DNA from 3 places in the Enterococcus avium genome. Region 3 is predicted to be linked to each of the others. Evidence: predicted binding sites of a transcription regulator. Region 3 holds the regulator's gene; each other region holds the start of a gene.
What was found. The regulator HrcA, encoded in region 3, represses chaperone genes, less so after heat shock. The targets are predictions, from matches to a motif close to TTAGCACTCNNNNNNNNNGAGTGCTAA.
Positions count from the first base shown of each region.

Region 1: groES (co-chaperone GroES) is a predicted target of HrcA. The motif match lies at 1,598-1,624, and genes of this name have one in related genera.
Region 2: AUF14_RS02780 (ATP-dependent Clp protease ATP-binding subunit) is a predicted target of HrcA. The motif match lies at 1,347-1,373, and genes of this name have one in related genera.

Region 1 is NZ_NBSL01000002.1:350,140-353,427, reverse strand. Features, by position in the region: gene groL (chaperonin GroEL) at 1-1,251, opposite strand, end outside; gene groES (co-chaperone GroES) at 1,276-1,560, opposite strand; gene AUF14_RS01810 (CPBP family intramembrane glutamic endopeptidase) at 1,757-2,398, shown strand; gene AUF14_RS01805 (NAD(P)-dependent oxidoreductase) at 2,479-3,099, shown strand; gene AUF14_RS01800 (MBL fold metallo-hydrolase) at 3,134-3,288, opposite strand, start outside.
Region 2 is NZ_NBSL01000002.1:549,389-552,676, forward strand. Features, by position in the region: gene AUF14_RS02780 (ATP-dependent Clp protease ATP-binding subunit) at 1-1,191, opposite strand, end outside; gene AUF14_RS02785 (phosphocarrier protein HPr) at 1,632-1,898, shown strand; gene ptsP (phosphoenolpyruvate--protein phosphotransferase) at 1,898-3,288, shown strand, end outside.
Region 3 is NZ_NBSL01000002.1:1,445,461-1,448,748, forward strand. Features, by position in the region: gene dnaK (molecular chaperone DnaK) at 1-189, opposite strand, end outside; gene grpE (nucleotide exchange factor GrpE) at 239-796, opposite strand; gene hrcA (heat-inducible transcriptional repressor HrcA) at 830-1,870, opposite strand; gene hemW (radical SAM family heme chaperone HemW) at 1,993-3,141, opposite strand.

The DNA of each region.
Region 1 (3,288 bases), 1.1 Mb from region 3:
TAAGGCAGTTCCACCACCAGATACGATTCCTTCTTCAACAGCAGCACGTGTTGAGTTTAAGGCATCTTCAATACGAAGTTTTAGTTCTTTTAATTCTGTTTCTGTAGCCGCACCAACTTTAACGACTGCAACACCGCCAGCAAGTTTTGCCAAGCGTTCTTGAAGTTTTTCACGATCAAAATCAGAAGTTGTTTCACCAATTTGGCGTTTGATCATTTCAACACGATCATTCAATGCAGCTTTATCGCCAGAACCTTCAACGATTGTAGTATTATCTTTGTCTACAACAACTTTACCAGCAGTACCTAAGTTTTCAATTGTTGCTTCCTTAAGGTCTAATCCAAGATCTTCTGTAATTACAGTAGCGCCAGTTAAGATTGCGATATCTTCAAGCATAGCTTTACGACGATCACCAAAACCAGGAGCTTTCACTGCTACCACATTAAATGTTCCACGAATTTTATTCAATACCAATGTTGGTAATGCTTCGCCATCCACGTCATCAGCGATAATCAATAGTGAACGAGATTGTTGCAATACTTGTTCTAACAATGGCAAAATATCTTGAATATTCGAGATTTTCTTATCTGTGATCAAGATATATGGGTTTTCTAAAGCAGCTTCCATTTTATCGTTATCAGTAACCATGTATTGTGATAGGTAACCACGATCAAATTGCATTCCTTCAACTACGTCTAGTTCAGTATCGATCCCTTTAGATTCTTCTATTGTGATAACTCCATCGTTACCAACTTTTTCCATTGCTTCAGCAATTAACTTACCGACTTCTTCACTGCCAGAAGAAACAGCCGCAACTTGTGCAATAGCATCTTTCGAATCAACAACTTTAGAAATGCTATGCAATTCCTCAACTGCTGCTTTTGTAGCTAATTCGATTCCGCGGCGGATACCCATTGGGTTTGCTCCAGCAGTTACGTTCTTCAAGCCTTCACGAACGATTGCTTGTGTAAGAACGGTAGCTGTCGTTGTACCATCACCAGCGATATCATTTGTTTTTGAAGCAACTTCTGAAACTAATTTTGCACCCATATTTTCGAAATGATCATCTAACTCGATGTCTTTTGCGATTGTTACACCGTCATTTGTGATCAACGGAGAACCATAAGATTTTTCTAAAACAACATTGCGTCCTTTTGGTCCTAATGTAACTTTGACTGTATCTGCTAATTTGTCTACACCACGTAGCATTGCTGCGCGAGCATCTTCAGAAAATTTAATATCTTTTGCCATGATTCTTTCACCTCATTATTTTTTTTATTCTACAATTGCCATAATATCTTTTGCAGCGATGATTAAGTATTCGTTGCCTTCATATTTCACTTCTGTACCTGCGTATTTTTCAAACATTACCATATCACCAACAGCTACTGGCATTGGACTTTTTTGACCGTTTTCCAGCACATTGCCTTCACCGACAGCTACAACTTTAGCTGTTTGCGGTTTTTCTTTGGCCGCTGAAGCTAAGACTAGGCCTCCAACTGTTTTTTCTTCTTCTTGAGTAACTTCAAGAATGACACGATCACCTAATGGTTTTAACACAATAAATCCCTCCAACTAGTAATGATTTTCTAAGTTGTTAGCACTCTTGGTTATCGAGTGCTAACTCACAATTCTTATAATACCATTTTTGTTTCTTTTTGCAAGTCCTTCGTCTGCTTTTTTGATTTTTTCTACACTAAGTTTTTAATGATATATGGTATACTTGGGAACGATAAATGTTTAGAAAGGAATACTAATGACTGAAAAAAAATATAGTTTTATTACAATCTTCACTTATGGATTAGTGCTTTTTTCACCAGTTCTTTTTCAGAGTCTTCTAAAAGCCGGACCATCATTGATTATTCAGTTAACGACTCTAACCTATTTTCTAGGTGCTATCCTAATGATTTTTTATCGTATCAAATCAAAAACGTTTGGCTTAGAAACGCGACAAAAAAATCTTTTGATCACTATTGTAATTGGAATCGTTGGAATCCCAGCATCCCTAATTCTACAAATGCTTATTTTGCAAATCGAGCAGCGTTTTCTTGGGCAATCAGTGGCTTCACAAAATACTCAAAACATTGTCCAACTGATTATGAACAATATGATTTTCATCTTAGCAACCACTATTGCTGGACCAATCATGGAAGAATTTGTATTTCGCCGTGCGATTTTCGGCTCATTAGAAAAAAGATTTGGTTTTTTCTTACCTGCACTACTAAGCTCTGCCCTATTCGCTTTTGCTCATAATGATGGCCACTATCTTTTATATGCAGGTCTAGGTTGCTTGTTTTGCGGTATGTATCGTTATAGCGGTCGTATCTGGACTTCTATGATCACTCATGTAGGTATGAATCTGTTAGTTATATTGACACAATTGGCATTGCAGTCGTAAGTGATACCAATCGAATCTTTTGCTATTTTATAAAAACCTCCTTAGACTAAAGATACAATGTAGCCTAAGGAGGTTTTTGTATGAAAGTAGCAATTATCGGTGCTACCGGTCATGCCGGTTCACTGATTTTAGCAGAAGCGTTGAATCGTAATTTAGCTGTAACCGCAATCGTACGCCATCCAGAAAAATTAGAGGTAGAGGTACCAATTTTAGTGAAGGATTTATTTGAACTTACTAAAAATGAGATGGAATTTTTTGATGTTGTAATCAACGCGTTTCGTCCACCAGTCGGAAAAGAACAACTGCACCAAACATCCCTAAAACATCTCATCACTATTTTACGAGGAACTGATACACGTTTGATTGTAGTTGGCGGAGCTTCTTCGCTGTTTATTGACGATAAGCATAGAATGATTGAACTTTCTGATCCAAACGCCAATTATTATCCAACTGCCTACAATATGTACCAAGCGTTTTTAGACTTGAAAGCCGCGCAACAATTAAATTGGACCTACCTAAGTCCAGCGGCAAACTTTATCCCAGACGGGTTACGTACGGGCCATTATCAAGTTAGTGATGATCACTTACGCAAAAATGCCGCTGGTAAAAGTGAGATCAGTATGGCAGACTATGCCATTGCAATGATCGATGAAGTCATTGAACCGAGACACTTAAATCAGCATTTTAGTGTTTACAGTTAGAAAAAGGCAAGCCTGCAAAAGCAAGCTTGCCTTTTTAGATCGCATATAATTCGGTTGCACTATCTGGATCGGTATCAAAAATTTGGAACTGGTGATTCACACCAAGATCATAACGCGTAAGTGTTTCTTCCATCGTCATATGCGCCAATTCCTTCATATTATTCTCTTTACTTAAATGTCCTAAATAGA
Region 2 (3,288 bases), 900 kb from region 3:
TTCATCCGTCAATTGACGATCTTTCATTTTTTGCAATTTATTGATTTGATCACGGTAGTAAGCGGCTTTTTCAAAATCTTCTTCTTGAGAAGCTTGTGATTTTTGTTGTTCAGCTTCCGCTAATTTCTTGTCAATCGTCTTTGGATCGACGATTTGAATCGTTAAGTTTTTCTTTGAACCTGTTTCATCTAGCAAATCAATGGCTTTATCCGGTAAGAAGCGGTCTTGAATGTAACGATTTGAAAGCTCAGCTGCTGCTTTGATAGCATCATCCGTATATTTTACATGATGATAATCTTCATAGCGTGGTTGTAAACCCTTCAAAATTTCGATCGTTTCTTGAACAGATGGTTCTTCCACTCGAACAGGTTGCATCCGACGTTCTAGCGCCGCATCTTTTTCAATGATTCGGTATTCGTTTAACGTGGTGGCGCCAACCATCTGCAATTCGCCACGAGCTAAAGCAGGTTTTAAGATATTACCAGCATCCATGTTGCCATCTCCGGCGGCACCCGCACCAACAATTTCATGTACTTCATCGATGAAGAGGATAATATTTTCAGCTTGACGTATTTCTTCGATCAATTTCTGCATCCGTTCTTCAAATTGGCCACGGATTCCAGTACCTTGAACAAGCGAAGCAACATCCAAACGGATAACATCCTTGTCCATTAATTTCTGTGGTACATCGCCGTCAACGATTTTTTGAGCCAATCCTTCAACAACCGCTGTTTTACCAACACCGGGTTCTCCGATAAGAACCGGATTGTTTTTTGTCCGGCGATTTAAAATTTCGATGACGCGTTGAATTTCATCGTCTCGACCAACGACTGGATCGATATTTCCTTCACGAGCCAATCCTGTGATATTAATTCCGTATTCACCTAATAGACCGCCACCATTATTCCGGGGTGGTTGATTGTTAATACCATTTCCGCCACCGAATTGGGTAGGTGGTGTTTGATCCGCAGCTCCTTGACGCTGTTGCATTTGTTGGGACATAGAGCGGAACAAGTCATCTAAACTTCCAAAACCAAAAGGATCATTTCCTGCCATTTGCGGCGCACCTCCAGCTTGATTCTTCAATTTTTGATAGCAATTTTGACAATAATCTAATTGCTTTCGTTGACCATTGACATTTGCATATAAATGAATCGTTGCTTCATTTTCATGACAATTTTGGCAAAGCATTTTTTTCACCCTTTCAACAGTTAATTGTTTCTTCCATTGTACATCGAGTAAGCGAATCTCGTAAAAAGATACGCTGATCAGTTGTTTGACTTTTACTGACCTTAAGAATAATTATAGCGAGAATCTCAATAAATGCAAACAGTTTGTTTCATTTTTTAGCAGACAGAGATATAGAGTGCTAAAATGAATGGACAATTACTTTTTTCGCAAGTCATAGTTGTTATGTAAAAAAGATGAAAACAAGAATAATAAGGGTTTAAACAGTTAATCAAGATATTTTAAGAAAGGGCATACAAATTGAGAGAATAAATCGATTAAAATTGTTGTATCCACCGCAAAAAAATGGTAATCTAAGAAAATGAAGGGCTCAAAAAGATGGATGTTATCATTAAAGCCCTAACATAAAAAAACATTTTTTTTTATAAAGGAGAACGGTCAATATGGAAAAAAAAGATTTTCACGTAGTAGCAGAAACAGGGATTCATGCACGTCCCGCAACTTTATTGGTGCAAGCTGCAAGCAAATTTAACTCTGATATTAACTTAGAGTATAAAGGAAAATCAGTTAACCTTAAATCAATCATGGGAGTTATGTCTCTAGGTGTTGGCCAAGGCTCTGACGTGACTATCTCTGCTGAAGGTGCTGACGAAAAAGAAGCAATGGAAGCAATCGTAGAAACAATGAAGAAAGAAGGATTATCTGAATAATGGTTGAATTACTAAAAGGTATTGCCGCAAGTGACGGAGTTGCCGTTGCGAAAGCTTATCTGCTAGTACAACCGGATTTATCTTTCAAACAAAATAATGTAGAAGACACTGCTGCCGAAGAAAAGCGTTTAGACGACGCTTTGGCGGCTTCTTCTGCTGAATTAGAAAAAATTCGGGATAAAGCAGCGAAAAGCTTAGGTGAAGAAGAAGCACAAGTTTTTGATGCTCATTTAATGGTTCTTTCAGATCCAGAAATGATTGGTCAAATTAAGCAACATATTCAAGATAACAAAGTGAATGCTGAAAGCTCACTTAAAGAAGTAACTGATATGTATATTGGCATGTTCGAGGCAATGGATGATAACGCTTATATGCAAGAACGTGCAGCGGATATTCGCGATGTAACGAAACGTGTTATGGCGCATTTATTAGGAGTATCTTTGCCAGATCCATCAATGATCGACGAAGAAGTTATCGTTGTAGCGCATGACTTGACGCCAAGTGATACTGCTCAACTAGATAAAAATTTTGTTAAAGCCTTTGTTACTGATATTGGCGGACGGACGTCTCACTCAGCAATTATGGCTCGTTCATTAGAAATCCCAGCAATCGTTGGTACGAAAGAAATCACTTCTAAAGTAAAAGAAGGCGATGTATTGGCAGTTAATGGAATCATCGGTGAAACGATCGTTAACCCAACTGAAGAACAAGCGGCTGAATACAAAAAAGCTGGCGAAGCTTACGCAACGCAAAAAGCAGAATGGGAAAAATTAAAGGATGCTGAAACAGTTACAGCTGATGGCAAGCATTTTGAATTAGCAGCAAACATCGGTACACCAAAAGATCTTGAAGGCGTTCATAATAATGGCGCTGAAGCAATTGGTTTGTATCGTACTGAATTCTTATACATGGACTCTTCAGATTTTCCAACAGAAGACGATCAATTTGAAGCTTACAAAGCCGTTTTAGAAGGCATGGGCGACAAACCAGTCGTAGTTCGTACAATGGATATCGGGGGAGACAAAGAATTACCTTACTTGACTTTACCTCACGAAATGAATCCATTCTTGGGTTATCGTGCATTGCGTATTAGTCTATCCGAACTAGGCGATGACATGTTCCGTACACAATTACGTGCATTGTTGCGCGCTTCTGTTCATGGTAACTTACGCATCATGTTCCCAATGGTTGCGACATTAAAAGAATTCCGTGCAGCGAAGAAAATGTTCAACGAAGAAAAAGAAAAATTGGTTAAAGAAGGCGTGGAAGTTTCTGATACGATCCAAGTCGGAATCATGATCGAAATTCCAGCTGCAGCTGTACTAGCTGACAAGTTTGCCAAAGAAGTTGATTTCTTCAGTATCGGAACAAATGACTTAATTCAATACAC
Region 3 (3,288 bases):
TGTGTGTGGATTTGTCACTGCTTGACGTTTTGCTACTTCACCAACTTGAATTTCACCGTTTTTAAATGAGACAACGGATGGTGTTGTACGATTTCCTTCTGGATTAGTAATGATTTTAGCTTCTCCGCCTTCTAAGACAGCGACAGCAGAGTTTGTTGTACCTAAGTCAATACCGATAATTTTACTCATAGTTGAAAATCTCCTTTTCCATTATATGTTTAATATAGTAGTTTACATTTTATTGAGCTACAATCACCATTGCTGGTCGCAATACGCGATCATGTAGCTGATACCCTTTTTGCAGCACATTTACAATAGTGTCAGGTTTTACGTCATCTTCTGCTGGAACAGTTTGTACTGCTTGATGCAGATTTGGGTCGAACGTTTCACCTTCTGCTTTGATCTCTGTGATACCTTCTTCTTTTAATGCAACAGTCAAGCTTTCAAGAACCATTTCTACCCCTTTTTTCAGACTAGCGCCTTGATCGTCAGTAACTTCAGTTGCTAGGGCTCTTTCTAAATTGTCGATCGCTGGCAGTAATTTTTTGCCAAGATCTTGTGAACGGTAACGAACCAGTTGTTCACGTTCATTTTTGTTGCGGTTAGACATATTTGCGATCTCAGCGCGAGCTCGTAAAAATTTGTCTTCCATTTCGTTAAACTTATTCGTTAGTTCTTCGACTTCTGAAACTTCTGGAATATCAATATCTTCCGCTTCTTTTTCGGTCGACTCATTTTCAACTGATTCGACTTCTTCTAATTCTTCTTCAACTTCTTGTTTCTTTTCTTCTGCCACTGCGCGTACTCCCTTTCTTTGTAGGAATCGTTTCTAGTGATATAAACCCAAAGAACGATAATAATCGTCCAATGCGTTCGTCAACTCGTATCGGAAAACTTCCAATAGACCAAAAATCTTTGAATATGGCATCGATGTTGGTCCTAATAACGCAATTGTTCCGCGGCCATGTCCACGAATTTCATAGTTTGCTTGAATCATACTAAGATGATCAAACAGATCATTTCCCATCTCCGCGCCAATTCGAACATGAATATCGCTATCATAAGGCAACAGTAGCTGTGTCAGCTCATCTGAATTCTGCATCAATGAATACATTGATTTCACATGATTAAAATCTTGATCAGGATTAAAATTCAAAATATTCATTCGTCCACTGACAAACACCTTATCCTCAAAAGCATCATTCAAAATCACGTCAAATAAGTGACTGATTCCTTCAGTTGTCTGGAAGTAACGATGCAAAATCATTGGAATCTCAGTTCTCAATTTTTGATAAACACTTACCAAAGGTTGGCCTACTAAACGATCGTTGATAATTCGAACCATTTTCTCCAAGTCCTGACTGTCTACATTCTCAGGAATGCGAAAAACTTGACTCTCAACATTTCCTTTATCTGTGACGATGATCGCCAAAATCTGACGATCATTTAATGGAACAATTCGAAAACCAGTCAATGTCCGATCCTTCATTTCAGGGCCAAGTGAGAACGCGGTATAGCTAGTAACTTGTGAAAGTATCTTGGCAGACTGCTGAATGATATCATCAATCTCATGAATATCTTTCTTAAGCGATCTGCGAATCTGGTCTACTTCTTGATTACTCACCTTCGCTGGCGTTAATAGATAATCCACATAATATCGATAGCCTAAAGCTGAAGGAATTCTTCCAGATGAAGAATGAGTCTTCTCTAACATGCCTAATTCCTCTAGCGCCTTCATATCATTGCGGATAGTTGCGGAGCTTGCTTTTACGCCTTCTTCCATCAAACTTTTTGATCCGACCGGTTGACCCGTATTGGTAAAGTTTTTGATGATTAAGCTGAGAATCAGTTTTTGTCTTTCCGTTAACATTCTTCTCATCCTTTAGTTAGCACTCTTTCTTTTTAAGTGCTAACTCGATTATTAATATACCAACAACTTCTATATAAGTCAAGGAAAAAATATAAAAAATTAGCACTCTACACATGAGAGTGCTAATTGGCGTTACTCAGTAAAAATTCTTCAAAAACATCATTCCCGCGAAATAGTCCCTCCTCAGTCAAACAAACCCCCGAATCCGTCTCTGTTATCAGCTTTTGCTGTTTTAATTTTTCAATCACATCCCCATACACATCCATCATACTGAAGCCAAAACGATTTTCAAAAACGGTTTTATCAACACCTAAAATTTTTCTTAAGCCCAGAAACATTTCCTCTTCAATCTGAGCTTTTTGAGTAAGGATTTCTTCCTCTAACACGGGGAGCTGATCATTTTTCAATGACTTTAAGTAATGCTGGATAGGTCCTCGATTTTTATAGCGTCGATTTCCAAGGTACCCGCTAGCACCTGCTCCGAGACCAAAATAATTTTGATTGTTCCAATAAACTAGGTTATGTTGACTTTCGAACCCAGGTTTTGCAAAATTACTGATCTCATATTGTTTACGCCCAGCTTTTTCCATCGCATCGATCGTTTCGGCATACATCTGTGCTTCTAATTCTTGCTCAGGAAGATGCATCTTCCCACGTCTAACCCAATTCATAAACATCGTTTGATTTTCTAAAATCAATGAATATAGTGCGTAATGAGGTAAATCTAAAGCCAAGGCTCGTGTTACCGTATCACGAAAACTTTCTAGGGACTGACCCGGCAATGCATAAATTAAATCGATCGTTACATTGCTAAAATCTTTTTCTTCTAGCAATTGGATCGTATCATACACATCCTGTGCGGTATGCTTACGACCAATTTTTTTCAGCAAACGATCATCAAATGTTTGAACACCCATTGATAAGCGATTGACTCCATAGTTTTTCATTACATCCAATTTATCAGCAGTTAAATCGCCAGGATTCGCTTCGACTGTAAATTCTCCATTATAATAAGGAAGGATTTCTCGCAATCCACTCAATAAACGTTCTAACTGACTTGCAGTCAATGACGTTGGGGTGCCCCCTCCAACATAAAGTGTTTCCATTTTTTCGACTGGGTTTTGTCTTAAAGCTAAGCGTGCCTCTTTCAACAACGCTTCGATATATTCATCTACAGGCTGACCTTCAAGAAAAACTTTGTTGAAGTCGCAGTAGTAACAAATATGTTCACAAAACGGGATGTGAATATAGGCTGAAGTAGATTTTGTCATCTCGTTCCTCTTTCTAAGTAGTAGTAACAGACGTATTCTAACATACATCTCTCTGCTAAAAACAAACACTTGCTTTTACCGAGCATTCCTAATGTAATTTTTACATTCAAAAAAAGACTCGATGATCCTGAATAATCTATTTCAGGT